2 linked regions of the Spartinivicinus marinus genome follow. The protein of the gene in region 2 interacts with the protein of the main gene of each other region in a pairwise test. Links are inferred from orthologs where the notes say so. Each region holds a gene or a part of one and is shown on either strand. Other genes may lie near its edges. The genes, in order: recA and dprA.

Region 1 (7,397 bases), 1.8 Mb from region 2 along the record:
ACAAGAAATCGGGCGGTAATTCTACGCAATTAATGGCGTTAGATTAAGACTCAGGCGTAACTTAATTATTGATAAGATAGGTTTGTGAAAACAATTGTTGTATATATACGCTTCACTGGTTGAATAGTCGACAACTAACCTTTTAATTCAAAAGTGAAATGTGATGAGTGATGCAATAAAAGCACTTGCTGAGCAAGTCGGTGCATTTTTAATTAATCAACAACTGAAGTTGATTACTGCAGAGTCTTGTACTGGTGGCTGGGTCGCGCAGGCCGTTACTGCCATTGCTGGTAGCTCAAGCTGGTTTGAAGGAGCCTTTGTTACTTATTCTAATGAAGCAAAGCGATCAATGCTGGAGGTTTCACAGCAATCGTTAATCCAGTTTGGTGCAGTCAGTAAAGCTGTAGTAATGGAAATGGTCGATGGAGCGCTTGCTCATAGTGAAGCAGATATTGCTGTTGCGATCAGCGGAATTGCAGGCCCTGACGGTGGGAGTGCCGAAAAACCAGTGGGCACTGTATGGGTTGCCTGGCAACTCCATGAGCAGCCCGCAATAAGTCGTTGTTATCACTTTTCGGGTGATCGAGAGCAAGTTAGAGAGCAAGCAGTAGTTGAAGCTTTAAAAGGCATATTGGAACACTTTAATAATTAAAGGTGTTACTAAAAAATATTGATTAACTTTTTTGCAAATTTTGCTGGCTGAGTATAGAGTTGTATGAAATAATACTGTTTAAATATACAGTGTCTAGATTGAACCCCCAGGTTGTTACATTAAATCTGCTGTTAAATTAAATCTATAGCTTATGAGGTGAGTTAATGGATGATAACAAAAAGAAAGCGCTTAATGCAGCGCTAAGTCAAATTGAACGACAGTTTGGTAAAGGTGCCATCATGCGCATGGGTGACCATGAGCGTGAAGCAATTCCTGCCATATCCACTGGTTCATTGTCATTGGATATTGCTTTGGGCATTGGTGGCCTACCCAAAGGTCGTATAGTAGAAATTTTTGGCCCTGAGTCTTCAGGTAAAACGACGCTAACCCTGCAAGTGATTGCTGAAGCACAACGCAAAGGTGCTACCTGTGCGTTTGTTGACGCCGAGCATGCATTAGACCCTAATTACGCAGAAAAGCTAGGGGTAAATGTTGATGATCTGTATGTTTCTCAACCTGATACGGGTGAGCAGGCATTGGAAATCACTGACATGCTGGTGCGCTCAGGTGCGGTGGATGTGATCATTGTTGACTCGGTAGCAGCTTTAACACCTAAAGCAGAAATTGAAGGCGATATGGGGGATGCCCATGTTGGCTTGCAAGCCCGGTTAATGTCTCAAGCGTTACGTAAAATCACTGGTAATATCAAGCAAGCGAATTGTCTGGTTGTTTTTATTAACCAAATCCGGATGAAAATTGGCGTTATGTTTGGTAGCCCTGAAACTACAACGGGTGGTAATGCATTGAAATTCTATGCATCGGTCCGGTTGGATATTCGTCGTATTGGCTCAGTTAAACAGGGCGATGAAGTGGTTGGTAACGAGACTCGAGTAAAAGTCGTCAAAAATAAAGTGTCGCCACCATTCAAACAGGCTGAATTTCAAATTCTTTATGGTAAAGGTATTTACCATATGGGTGAAGTGATTGACTTAGGGGTTAAGCAAGGCGTTGTTGATAAAGCCGGTGCTTGGTACTCCTACAACGGCGATAAAATTGGGCAAGGTAAGGCAAATTCTGCTCAGTTTTTAGAAGACAATCCAGAGATAGCGACGGAAATTGAACAGAAAATTCGCCAGCACTTTGGCATTGAAGCCCTGTCACAAGAAGCTGTTGCTGAAGAAGTGTAGTTGCTAGGGCAGTAGGTATTGCTATTAGCAGTATTTGGTTAGTGTTTTAATAGTTTATAGATGAACAACTCCTCACCTCAAAAAATACGACAAGCAGCTTTACGGCTGCTTGCTCGTCGTGAGCACTCTGCTCAAGAATTAAAACAAAAATTGAAATCACGTACCTTTGCTGGTGAACAAGTAGAGCTTGTGCTGGAAGAGCTAAGGGAAGCAGGCTATTTGTCTGATCAGCGCGCTGCGGAAATGATTTTTCGACGCTGTATTGAAAAAAGACTAGGACTTAAGCGGATTCAACTAGAAATGCAGCAAAAAGGAATTGATCAATCACTTGTTGAGCAGGTATTAAAAGTCAATCAGGATGTTGACTGGCTTCAGTTAGCAAGGGCAGCACTAGCAAAAAAGTTTAACCCAGAACCAAGTGATCTGGTATTAATAGCGAAAAAACAGCGCTATTTAATTCAACGTGGGTTTGATTTCGAAATAATCCAACAAGCTCTTACAACTCATTCTGAATCTTAACCTTTATACCCTTCTTCTCGAATGCTTTGGCTATGTTACGCCTTAAACAGCAATTTTTTTTGCGAGACTCACAAAAAAACAGGGGATATGATATAGTGCCCGCTTTTTGTTGGTCTGCTATTAAATTGGCTATTATGCAGTGTATTACTACCACCCTTTGAAACGCCTACCAAACTAAGTGGGAATCGCTATAGGTGGCTTTGCCCACTTAAGTCCACTTAAATTGGGAGATAACACTAGTCTCAATTATTATGCAGCAGTTAACTTTTTCAATTGAAAACTGGTGTGCTTGGGCACCAGGCCTGAATAGTCAAACAGCGTGGCAGCAATGGGCTGAGAGTGCAGCCAGTATGCCTGCAACTGAAGAACAGCCAACACTAGACTGGCTACCAGCTAGGCAACGGCGCAGGCTGAGTTTGCAGGCTAAAATGGCCTTAACGGTTGCGCAAGAGTGTCTGGAAAAAATTGAAATTGATTCGGTCCGCACAATATTTGCCAGCCGCCATGGTGAGGCCCAGCGGATGCAACATATGCTGCAACAACTGGCTATAGATGAGCCGTTATCACCTACAGAGTTTGGCTTATCAGTGCATAACAGCACCGCAGGCTGGTATGGTGTGTTATTCAAGGATAATGCTGCCACAACGGCTATTGCAGCGGGTAAAGATACTTTTCCAAATAGTTTAATTGAGGCTGTATCACAACTATCTATTGCTGAGGTAGATAGAGTTTTGTTGATCTTTACCCATATGCCATTACCTGATTTTTATCAGGCTTTTCAGGATGAGCCTAATCCCTGTTTTAGTGTGGGAATGATGTTATCCCAGCAAAGTGGTACACCTATTCAGATGAGTTATCAAAAGACAGAGATTGAGAGCAAGCCTTCAATATCATCGCCAGCTTTAGCATTTATTCGATTTTTATTATTAGGCCAGCAACACACCCAAGTATCTACCGACCGAATGGTGTGGAAGTACGAGCAGTTGTAATGAAAAAGCTCTATTTAATTTGGCGGGTGCTAGCCACTGGCTTTAGCTTTTTATTGTTTGGCCTGGGTGGATTTCTACTTGCCTTGCTGGCTTTTCCTCTGATTAATTTGGTGTGGCGTGATCAGTGGCAACGACGTTATCGGGCTCAACGGTTGATCAGCTGTAGCTTTCGGTTTTATCTCAAAGTTTTAGATTACTTAGGTGTTATGAGTTATGAAATTAAAGGGCTGGAAAATCTAAGAGCTGATAAGGGACGTGTTATTATTGCAAATCACCCCTCTTTATTGGATGTGGTGTTACTGATAGCAGCTTTGCCCCAAGCCGACTGTGTGGTGAAGCAGGCGCTTTGGCATAATCCATTATTAAAAGGGGTTGTGAAAGCAGCCGGTTATATCAGTAATCAAGACCCAGAAACATTAATTAACCAGTGTAGAGCCTCATTAAACCAAGGGGGCTGTTTAATTTTGTTTCCTGAGGGAACTCGAACCACACCAGGCAAGGCTATTCGGTTTCAGCGAGGGGCAGCTAATATTGCATTAAGGGCAGAAGCAGATATTCGCTTAGTTGACATTAGCTGTCAGCCAACCACTTTAACCAAACAAGAAAAGTGGTATCAGGTTGCTGATCGGAAAGTGAAGTTTTTAGTTGAGGTTAAACACTTAGTGGAAATTAAGCCGTTTTTAGCCGAGGTAAATGAGCTGCCTCGGGCCACTAGGCAATTAACCCGGTATTTAGAAAGTCAGTACACATAAGGGTAGTAGTTATGTCTAGCTTAAAGGAAGAGTTAAAAACGTTAATAGTTGATGTGTTGGATTTAGAAGATGTAGAGCCTGCAGATATTGTTGATGACGAACCATTATTTGTTGAGGGATTAGGGCTGGATTCAATAGATGCATTGGAGCTTGGTTTAGCGTTGAAAAAGCGCTACAACATTAAAATCGAAGCCAATGCTGAAGATAATAAGCAGCATTTTGCATCCATTAATAGCCTTGCTGCCTTTATTGAAGCAAATAAGTAAGAGAGGAAGTAAACCATGCAATCTCGTCAGGATATTTTAGCTGCACTTACTGAAATATTGGTTGATAAGTTTGAAATTGATGAAGCGGACATTGCTCCTGAAGCAAACTTATATGAAGAGCTTGATCTCGATAGTATCGATGCGGTTGACTTAGTCATTATGCTGCAAGAACTGACCAATAAAAAAATTAAGCCTGAAGAGTTTAAAGCCGTAAGAACAGTCAATGATGTGGTCAATGCTGTTGAGCAGTTAGTTAAATAGCGGCAACTCATTTAAAAGTATGTATTGCGTAGCAGCCATTCTATGAATTTATCACTCAGTATTATTATCGCTGCACCATTCAAACCAAAGATCAGCAAGGATTGCTGATGCGCTGGTTGAATGGGCTTATTGCTATATTAGGGGTACTTTATCCGGTTATTGTGCTAATGGGGTTAAAGTATTTAGAACCTCGGTGGATAGGGTTACTACTCTTTATCCTGATTATGGCACGGCTGACATTGAGCCGTGTTGTGCGTAATAATCTTCAGTTGCTTAAGCCTGCATTGTGGGGCGGAGTTGCTATTTTTTTCTTGGCACTGAGCACAATGGTGTTGAACCATGAAATGCCATTAAAGCTATACCCTGTAGTTATGAATATTATTATGTTGGTTATTTTTGGTGTTACGCTGAAATCTCCACCCTCAATGATTGAGCGATTAGCTAGATTGCAGGAACCAGACTTACCTGATGAAGCAATAGCCTACACTCGAAAGGTAACCATGGTATGGGTATGCTTTTTTGCGGTGAATGGTTTAATTGCCGCATTTACGGCAATTTATTGTTCTTTTGCTGTCTGGACTTGGTATAACGGCTTTATTGCCTATTTATTAATGGGGTTGTTATTTGCCGGTGAGTGGTGTGTTAGGCAACAAGTAAAGAAAAGGAATCAACAGTGTTGAATGATAGTGCAGCAGGTTTGATTCCTAATGAAAATTGGCAGCCAGCCTGTTTTAAGCAGCTCGAAAAGCTAATTAATAGCGGTAATTTAACTCAGCGACCCGTTGGTTATTTGAATGCTGGGCAAACAGTGACAACTGCCACCATATTAAAGTCGGTTGAAGGTTTTGCAGAAAAGTTGAGTAATAGGGTAAATACTCAAGGCTGGGCCATTTATTGTGATGACTCGGTACATTTTATTATTGCCTTATTAGCGGCACTGAAAACTCGCTTAGCGATAGTGATTATTCCCAATAAACAAACAGCTACTTTTAACGACTTAATTTCTCAAAATTATACATTATTAACCGATGTTTCATTAGCCACCGGCAATGATCATCATATCCCTGTAGTCTTAGAAGCATTGTCAGACCCTAAAGAAATACTTGATCTGAGTAAGCAACAGTTGTTTTCGGTGAGCTGTCAACAGCCGTTGTTTTTTTATACCTCAGGTACGACTGGCAAGCCTAAGCTGATAGCCAAGCAATTTGGTCAGCTGATTGATGAAGTCGCTGTGCTTAATGGTTTATGGCGAGAAAACACGTCGCAAGCGGTTTTTATATCGACAGTTAGCCATCAGCACATATATGGCTTTTTATTTAAAATCTTATGGCCTCTCACCATTGGTAGCCCTATTTTCAGCCCACTGGTTAGTTATCCAGAAGAGCTGCTAGCCATTTCCCGCCAGTTTGAAAGAGTTGTCTGGATAGCCAGCCCTGCATTGTTAAAACGATTGCCAGATGCAATTGACAGCCCGGTTGAATCGTTAGCGATGGTGGTGTCTTCAGGTGGAAAACTGGACTACCAGGTTGCTAGGCAAATAGTTGATGGACTACAGCAGTTGCCTGTTGAAATACTGGGTAGTACAGAGACAGGGGGGGTAGCCTGGCGCCAACAATCTCAGGAAAACTCCGCTTGGACTCCTTTGCCTCGCTGTGCTGTTAGCAAGGATTGTGAAACAGGTTGTTTACAAGTTAGTTCACCTTTTATTAGTTCAGATCATTCCCACTTTGTGATGGGTGATATGATTGAGCTACAAAAAGACGGGCAGTTTTATTTAAAAGAGCGAGCTGACCGAATTGTAAAAATTGAAGAAAAGCGATTATCGCTGGCCCAACTAGAGGCAGTGTTGCAACAATGTAAGGAAGTCAGCCAAGTGGCTGCTGTTGGCTTGCAGACAGGGGCGAGAGCCAAAGTAGGGGTAGCGATTGTATTAACGACAGCAGGGCAGGAAAAGCTGCATAAGCTGGGTAAAAGGTCACTGAATTTGCACTTTACTCAATTATTAAGCAACCACTTTGAGCGGACACTACTACCCAAAAAATGGCGGTATGTGAATCAATTACCTGAAAATAGCCAAGGTAAAATGTCTGTAAGCGCCTTAACTGCGCTATTTGAGAAACAATGAGCTTTTTAGGTGAAAGCTAGGTGTAAAGCAAAAGCGGTATATGCTCACAGCAATTCGCGAAGGGTATGTGAACGATGGAATTACCAGACTACTCAATTGAACAGCAAGCAGACCAACAGGCTACGGTTGTATTGACAATTACCGAATCGTTGCCCCACTTTGCAGGCCATTTTCCTAATCAACCAGTGTTGCCTGGGGTGGTGCAGGTTGATTGGGCCATTCATTTTGCCCTGCAATTGGGTTTAGGTCAGGCATCAGTTAAGCAACTGGAAGTCATCAAGTTTCAGCAATTGGTCATGCCGCCTACCACTTTGTATTTGAGTTTGGAACGCTTAGCTAGTGGTAAAACAAAATTCAGTTTTACCAATAAAGAACACGTATTTTCTTCCGGTCGGATTGTATGGGGGAATCCTTGAGCGAGTTTACCCCTTGTGTAGTGATCCCTATTTATAATCACAGTAAAACCATTGCTGGGGTTATTGATGGCATAAATACACTTAACCTGCCTTGTATTGTAGTGGATGATGGGAGTAATGAATCTACCAAGCAAGCATTAACCCAGCTCAAGCAGGATAATCCAGGCTTAACACTTGTGACGCTGGCGAGAAACCAGGGAAAAGGCGCTGCTGTTAAACAAGGACTGGCA
Region 2 (7,547 bases):
ATTTAATGATAACAACTAAAATGCTTAATAAAATAGGATTTTCTTGTTTAAAAGCAGAGAATGGACAACAAGCTATCGATATCATCAACTCTGCAGAGTTATCTTTAATACTAATGGATATTCAAATGCCTGTTATGGATGGTATAGAGGCAACTCAAGTCATTCGCCGCACTAATCTGTCTAAGCTGCCCATTATTGCTTTAACTGCTAATGCAATGGAAGGTGATCAGGAAGAATATTTAGCCGCAGGAATGAATGACTATTTAACTAAGCCTGTTAAATTAGAACAACTCCAACAAGTGTTAAAGCGGTGGTTATTGTAAAGTTTTCTTCAGAGCAAATGTAGGCGCGCCACGCCCCTACAACTCTCGCCTCATTTTTTCTATCACATCTTTTGTCGTTGGCTTAACACCACGCCAAATGTGAAACGCAGCAGCGGCCTGCTCGACAAGCATACCTAAACCATCAATCTGCTTTTGTGATCCTTTTTGTTCTGCCCACTGGTTAAATGGTGTTGCTTCTGCACTATACATCATGTCATAACATATGGTCTGCGGATCAATAACCACCTCTGGCAATGGTGGGATATTACCATGTAAACTAGCAGAGGTACCATTAATAATAATATCAAAGGTTTCACTTAATTCGCTAAAATTAACAGCTTCCATTGCCATTAAGTCTGCAAAATCGTCGGCCAGTTTATCTGCTTTTACTACGGTTCGATTTGCAATAGTAATTTTGGCAGGTTGCTTTGCAATTACTGGTTCTAATATTCCTCTAACTGCACCGCCTGCACCTAAAATCAGTATTTTTTTATTTTTCAGTGCCACTTGTTGGTTAATTTCTAAATCAGTTACCAAGCCTACACCATCTGTATTATCACCGCACAATTGATTTTCTTGATCAAGCCAAAGGGTATTAACAGCTCCAGCCCGCTTAGCAGCCTCGGTTAACTGCTGAGCATAATGCCAAGCATTTTGTTTAAATGGCACCGTGACATTAAGGCCTTTACCGCCTTGAGCAAAGAAATCTTTTATGGTTTCCTCAAAGGCTTCTAATGGGGCTAGCAGTGTATTATAGGTTAAATCTTGGTTGGTTGTTCCTGCAAACAACTGGTGAATAACAGGGGATTTACTATGAGCAATAGGATTACCGACAACTGCATATTGGTCTGTCATGTTCTACTCTCCTCTCTATAATCACTCTATATCCACTCTTTATGAATTAAAAATTTTTCATAAAGCTCTGCTTCCAAGCTGCCTTGTTGTGGTTGCCAGTTATATTCCCAGCGCACCTTTGGTGGCAATGACATTAAAATTGATTCGGTTCTACCACCAGACTGCAAACCAAATAGCGTACCCCTGTCGTATACTAGATTAAACTCAACATAGCGGCCACGACGGTATTCTTGGAAAGCTTTTTGTTGTTCGTTATAGGCCTCGTTTTTACGCTTTTTCACAATTGGCTGATAAGCCTTAATATAGCTATCACCTATGCTTTGCATGAACTGAAAGCTTTTGGCAAACCCCCACTCATTTAAATCATCAAAAAATAAACCACCAACACCTCTTGGTTCATTACGATGCTTTAAGAAAAAGTAGTCATCACACCATTTTTTATAATGAGGATAAACATCATTGCCAAAAGGCTCACAGGCTTCTTTGGCCGTTTGATGCCAGTGTTTACAGTCTTCTTCAAAACCATAGTATGGCGTTAAATCATAACCACCACCAAACCACCACACTGGATCAGCACCTGGTTTTTCCGCCATAAAAAAGCGAACATTAGCATGAGAAGTGGGCACAAAAGGGTTATGAGGATGAATAACTAACGATACCCCCAATGCCTGAAAACTACGTCCCGCTAATTCTGGTCTTGCAGCGGTTGCTGATGCTGGCAAGCCTGCACCAAATACATGAGAAAAATTAACTCCCCCTTTTTCGATGACAGCGCCATTGCTAATCACCCGAGTACGACCACCGCCTCCTCCTTCTCTTTGCCATTCATCCTGCTGAAATTTCGCTTCACCATCTTCTTGTTCTAATGCACGACAAATATTGTCTTGCAAGTTAAGAAGATAATTTTTAACGGCTTGAATATCTGGCTGAGTCACAATGGCATCCACTATTGAGGGGTTCTTGCAAGAAGTATATTTAATCGGAAGGAGAGATGGCCATCAAGAATAAAGTTACCCACAGCGAAGGGTATTACCGTAATATTTGGTTAGTAATCAAATCCCTAATCTGCGATGGCTTAGTCTGATTACCCCGCTCTCCAGAAACAACTGCATCCAGTTTATCACCAAACTGTTGCCTAACTGCCTGCTCAGTCTTTAGTTCTGGCTCACCAGCTAAATTAGCTGAGGTGGAAATAATTGGCTTTCCTATCAACCGACAAAGTTTCGTTACAACAGGATGATCACTTATCCGAATTGCAACAGCACTGTGTTCTCCTTTAACCCACTGCGGCACCCAATTCTCAGGATCAGGAATGAGCCAGGTAACAGGGCCAGGCCAACTTGCTTTAAGCTGTGTCAGTTGTTCAGCTGTTACAGACTTAAGTAATGGCTCAATCTGACTTATATCAGCTGCAACCATAATCAACCCTTTTTCCATAGGGCGCTGTTTCAGCTTAAGGATTTCCTCTACTGCTGTCTGCTGCCAGGGGTCACAACCAAGCCCCCATACTGCTTCAGTAGGATAAGCCACGACACCGCCGCGGTGCATAGCACTCACGGCGGTCTGAAATACATCAGCTGTCATAAATAATAAGAGGATGCTAGCCGTTTAGTTGCTTTTGCAAAGCTTCGTTTTTTGCTAACACTTCTTTAGCATTTTCTGCACGATCAGCTTTTAAACGCTCAGCTAAATCTGCGTCAGATACTGCAATGATTTGTGCAGCAAGGTAGCCAGCATTTTTTGCACCCGCCTTACCAATTGCCACTGTTGCAACAGGAATACCACCAGGCATTTGTACTGTAGACATTAATGCATCTAAGCCATCTAGAGGGCCTGCATCAATTGGCACGCCAATAACTGGCTTAATAGTTAAAGATGCAACTACACCAGCTAAGTGAGCAGCCATACCTGCACAAGCAATAAAAGCAGCACAACCACGCTGATCAGCACCTGTAACATATTGATGAGTAGCATCTGGAGTACGATGAGCTGAGTGAACCCGCACTTCATAAGGAATTGACAGTTTTTTCAAAACTCCAATTGCCGCTTCAACTTTTGGAAAGTCTGAGTCAGACCCCATTAAAATGGCCACAAAAGGCTTAGCCATAGTTAGCACCTCATTAGCAAGTCAGCAAAAAAGAAACGCAAATTACCCCACCCCAATCAGGGATGCAAGACTAACCAGTTGGTTAGGTGTTATTAATAGTTCTACTCTATATTCTTCTGGTAAGCATTTTATAATACTCACCAGTGTTTAAAATTGTTGGGTAGGGTTTCGTACTACCCCACCTGGCACAGAAGCAATAAACCCTTGCATCTCCAGTTCCAGCACCAGATTATTAACATCATTTGCAGCTAGCCCAGTACGCGCCATAATCATATCCATAGAAGTGGTTTCATCACCAATAGCGTCTAAAACCTGCTGCTGATTAGGGTCTTCCAGCACTAATGGTTGAATGACTGGCTGCTCTTCAGGTTCTTGGGCCTCTACAGCCTGACACGCTCCCCTAACAACAGAATAAGTATTTAAGCTATGCTTTAGCTCTTCCCAGATATGCTCAACACTATCAACCAGCTTAGCACCTTGTCGAATTAATTGATGGCACCCTTTACTGAGTGGATTATGGATAGACCCTGGAATAGCAAAAACCTCTCGCCCTTGCTCCGCAGCTAATCGTGCCGTAATTAATGAACCACTTTGCAGTGCTGCTTCAACTACTAGCACCCCCAGCCCAAGACAACTGATAAGACGGTTCCGACGTGGAAAATTACTTGCCTGTGGTTTAGTGCCTAAAGGAAATTCAGAAATTAATAAGCCACTTTGACTAATTCGTTCGGCTAATGCTTTATTTTTTGCGGGATAAACCAAATCTAAACCAGTACCAACGACAGCTATTGTGTACCCTTCTGCATCTAAAGCACCTTTATGGGCAGCTGCATCAATGCCATCTGCCAAGCCACTGGTGATAGTAAAACCGCCTTTCGCCATCGTATTAGCAAAGTGATAACTATTTTCCTCGCCACTTTTGGATGGATGGCGACTACCCACAATAGATAGTTGTGGCATCTCTAATAAATCTGGGTTACCAACAGCAAATAATAAAGGGGGCGGGTCAGTTAAGTGGCTAAAAGCACTCGGATAACCCTCATCAATACAGGAAATAATATGATGGTTAGGATGCTCTAGCCACTGCGCCGTTTTTACCAGCAATGACTGCAGCTGATCATACTCTTTACCAGAACCTTGCTGAATTTCTCGTATTATTTCAATACTTTTAGGGGGTAAATAGTCAGACAGTTTGCTGGCAGATTGCTGCAATGCCAGTGAAGGACTACCAAATCGTGCTATTAACTGACTAAAACGGTTAGCACCAACACCGGATACAGAGTGCAACAGCACCCAGTCTGACAGTTTTTGCCATGTTACTTGTTTAGACACGTTTTCTGTTCTTTAGCAGGGAGGGATGGGGCAATATGCCCCAGACTTTATGAAATTACTATACCCAAAGAGCTGGGTATCTATTCAAGGATTAATGACGCCATCTCCCGTTTTAATTGGTTGTGTTGCCTTCAACACCACCGCATAGCTCACCTTCTCAAACGGACGATATATCATCAATAAGCCCACTTCATCAGGTGGCATATCGACATATTGTTTAGTTACGTGATCTTTGATAACTAACTTTTTGGTAATAGACATGATATTACCAGTCTCTAATCCATCACGAGTACCACGGTTAATCACCACATTATCAAACTGGCCAATTTGGTTAACCCCACCAACCACAGCTAGAATTTCACCCTCAATATCTTTTTTAGGTGAGCTTGGGTGGAAGACTGGCTGCAAACGACGTTCTTCCGTTTCCAGCATTCTGTCACCAATTCTGATTTCACTATTACTCTCAGTAATATTGATTGTGGCAATATCATTAGCAACGTCTTTTATTTCACCAACCCCAATATCCATCACCATTACACCTAAAAACTCATTAGTTTTTGGGTCAGTAAATCGCTCTGCACGGCGGAAAATACCATAAGCTGATGCATCGTCTTTAAATTCGCCACGAGCATAAATGAGGTCATTAACGCCATTAATAATCCGCTCTTGCCGGCTGGAAATTACATATGGAGCTTTTTCAATAACATCTTCATCATCAATTATACGACTTCGGTCCATGAAACTATTAATAGCATTCAATGGAATAGCAGGGATTGCCGATTTAATTGGAGTTTTACGAATTTTCGGGCTCAGCTTAATCACTCCCCCGGCCCCTCGCTTACCAATAGTCAGATAAGGTTTACCATCAATATAAACCAAGTTTATCTGGTCTCCTGGATAGATAAGGTGGGGGTTTTTAATAATTGGATTTACGTGCCAAATTGCAGGCCACATCCAGGGCTTAGTCAGAAAACGGTTAGCTATATCCCACAACGTATCACCTTTTTTCACGGTGTAAGAGTTAGGATGATCAGCTCGGATGGGATTTTCAGCAGCCACGGTTGAAAAGCTGACCAGGCAGGAAAAAACAACCCCAAGAAGCGATTTCCTCATGGTGTTATCCTTTATTGTTACTTATCATGTTGGCATTCACCACCCGTTTAAACCCTGTAAAAAAGGGAAAACAAGCAGCATTGATTATTTCATTTCAAATATACTAGTCTGAAAAATTTACCAAACCACAGAAATATTCAGACTACTGCTGTAAACAACTAACGATTGGAGCAAAGACTCCCCCTCTCCAAACTGTTCACTGCGCTGGTTAATCACAACAGTCAGCTAACAAGTAAAACGCTTGTCTTGCACAGCACCCAGATTCAGCTACAAACAGTTACTTAAGCTACTTTCAATTACTTAAGCTACTTTATTAAAGAAAACAGTCAGACAATCTATCTATATACAAAATACCAACTATCTATAATAAGTCTCTTATAGCATTAGAAACTGTTCACACTCTCTATGCGCAATATAGCGCACTCATTAAAGGAATACAGGGTATCAACACCAAATTTTGTGAAATAAGCCACTCTTATAAGCTGGCATAATTACATATTAGCAACTGATATAGTGAATAGTACTCTAAACTTTAGATTTTCTATTTAAGACTCTAGAGTGATCTCTCTATGATGGCTTAAGTGTTCGCTTTTCAGTCATTGCCAAGCTAGCTTATCAACAATAAAATTAGCTATAACGATTTTCGAGGATATCAAGCAGAATGGCCGTTTTAGATATTTTAGAGTTTCCTGATTCACGCCTAAGAATCAAAGCTACACCAATAGAAAAAGTAGACGACTCTATTCGCAAGCTAGCCAATGACATGCTAGAAACTATGTATCAAGCACCGGGTATTGGCTTAGCTGCGACCCAGGTAAATGTTCATAAGCGGATAGTTGTTATTGACGTTTCTGAAGACAAAAGCCAGCCATATGTACTCATTAACCCTGAGTTTAAAGTACTAACTGACAAGCTTGACCATATGCAAGAAGGTTGCTTATCAGTACCTGGCTTTTATGAGGATGTCACCCGTCCAGAAAGAATTAAACTCACCGCACTAAATCTGGATGGTGAACAATTCACCATGGAGTGTGAAGGGTTACTGGCGGTATGTGTTCAACACGAAATTGACCATCTTAATGGAAAACTGTTTGTTGACTATATATCGCCATTAAAGCGTAATCGAATTAAGAAGAAGCTAGAAAAACAGCACCGTTTTCAAACGGCGTAATAGCCAAAGACACTGTATTTTAAAAATGCTATTACACTAACTAGTTGCCATATGAAGCTGTCTTGATATAGATTTATCGATTTAGGGTTGTTGCCAAGCGACAACCCTTTTTTATTTGACTATAACCAAGATTCCATGAGCATAAAGCCACTACGCATCGTTTTCGCCGGTACCCCGGAGTTTGCTGCTATCCATTTACAAGCTTTACTGGATAGCCAGCACCAAGTCATAGCTGCTTACACTCAGCCAGATCGTCCTTCTGGGCGTGGCAGAAAGCTAACCCCAAGCCCAGTTAAAGTATTAGCTGAAGCCCATCAAATACCCGTATTTCAACCTACCAGTTTAAAGTCAGAAGAAGCACAAACGGAGTTAGCCAGCCTTAACGCCGATGTGATGGTCGTAGTCGCTTATGGTTTATTACTGCCAAAAATCATTTTAGAAACACCTCACTACGGTTGTATTAATGTCCACGCTTCTTTATTGCCTAAATGGCGAGGGGCTGCCCCCATTCAACGAGCAATTGCTGCAGGGGACAAAGCTACAGGTGTCACCATTATGCAAATGGATGTTGGGCTGGATACTGGTGATATGCTCACCATCAGTGAGTGTGAAATATCTGATCAAGAAACAGGTGGCTCATTACATG

Evidence for each region.
Region 1: the proteins of dprA (region 2) and recA interact in binary tests that used the Bacillus subtilis proteins (3 or more experiments, as listed by UniProt). The link is inferred for Spartinivicinus marinus from one-to-one orthologs.

Annotation. Positions count from the first base shown.
Region 1 is NZ_JAPJZK010000001.1:879,009-886,405, reverse strand. Bases 1-2,827 are described here. They hold recA (recombinase RecA), read left to right. Parts: upstream 1-816; coding sequence 817-1,839; downstream 1,840-2,827. Other genes in these bases: OQE68_RS04250 (beta-ketoacyl synthase chain length factor), read left to right, coding at 2,610-2,827; OQE68_RS04255 (regulatory protein RecX), read left to right, coding at 1,900-2,358; pncC (nicotinamide-nucleotide amidase), read left to right, coding at 164-652. Outside these bases: more of OQE68_RS04250, read left to right, coding at 2,828-3,347; OQE68_RS04245 (lysophospholipid acyltransferase family protein), read left to right, coding at 3,347-4,099; OQE68_RS04240 (phosphopantetheine-binding protein), read left to right, coding at 4,111-4,365; OQE68_RS04235 (acyl carrier protein), read left to right, coding at 4,381-4,626; OQE68_RS04230 (COG4648 family protein), read left to right, coding at 4,734-5,306; OQE68_RS04225 (AMP-binding protein), read left to right, coding at 5,300-6,751; OQE68_RS04220 (ApeI family dehydratase), read left to right, coding at 6,826-7,167; OQE68_RS04215 (glycosyltransferase family 2 protein), read left to right, coding at 7,164-7,397. UniProt on the Bacillus subtilis protein: Multifunctional protein involved in homologous recombination, DNA repair and competence.
Region 2 is NZ_JAPJZK010000001.1:2,664,697-2,672,243, reverse strand. Bases 2,526-5,502 are described here. They hold dprA (DNA-processing protein DprA), read right to left. Parts: upstream 4,618-5,502; coding sequence 3,433-4,617; downstream 2,526-3,432. Other genes in these bases: OQE68_RS11900 (LysM peptidoglycan-binding domain-containing protein), read right to left, coding at 4,702-5,502; purE (5-(carboxyamino)imidazole ribonucleotide mutase), read right to left, coding at 2,779-3,285; tsaC (L-threonylcarbamoyladenylate synthase type 1 TsaC), read right to left, coding at 2,526-2,762. In the rest of the region: OQE68_RS11930 (response regulator), read left to right, coding at 1-323; aroE (shikimate dehydrogenase), read right to left, coding at 360-1,178; hemF (oxygen-dependent coproporphyrinogen oxidase), read right to left, coding at 1,205-2,113; more of tsaC, read right to left, coding at 2,208-2,525; more of OQE68_RS11900, read right to left, coding at 5,503-5,730; def (peptide deformylase), read left to right, coding at 6,392-6,901; fmt (methionyl-tRNA formyltransferase), read left to right, coding at 7,037-7,547. UniProt on the Bacillus subtilis protein: Protein that helps load RecA onto ssDNA during transformation. Binds cooperatively to circular ssDNA, is able to bridge different segments of DNA. Favors the loading of RecA onto SsbA- or SsbB-coated ssDNA and formation of RecA-DNA filaments.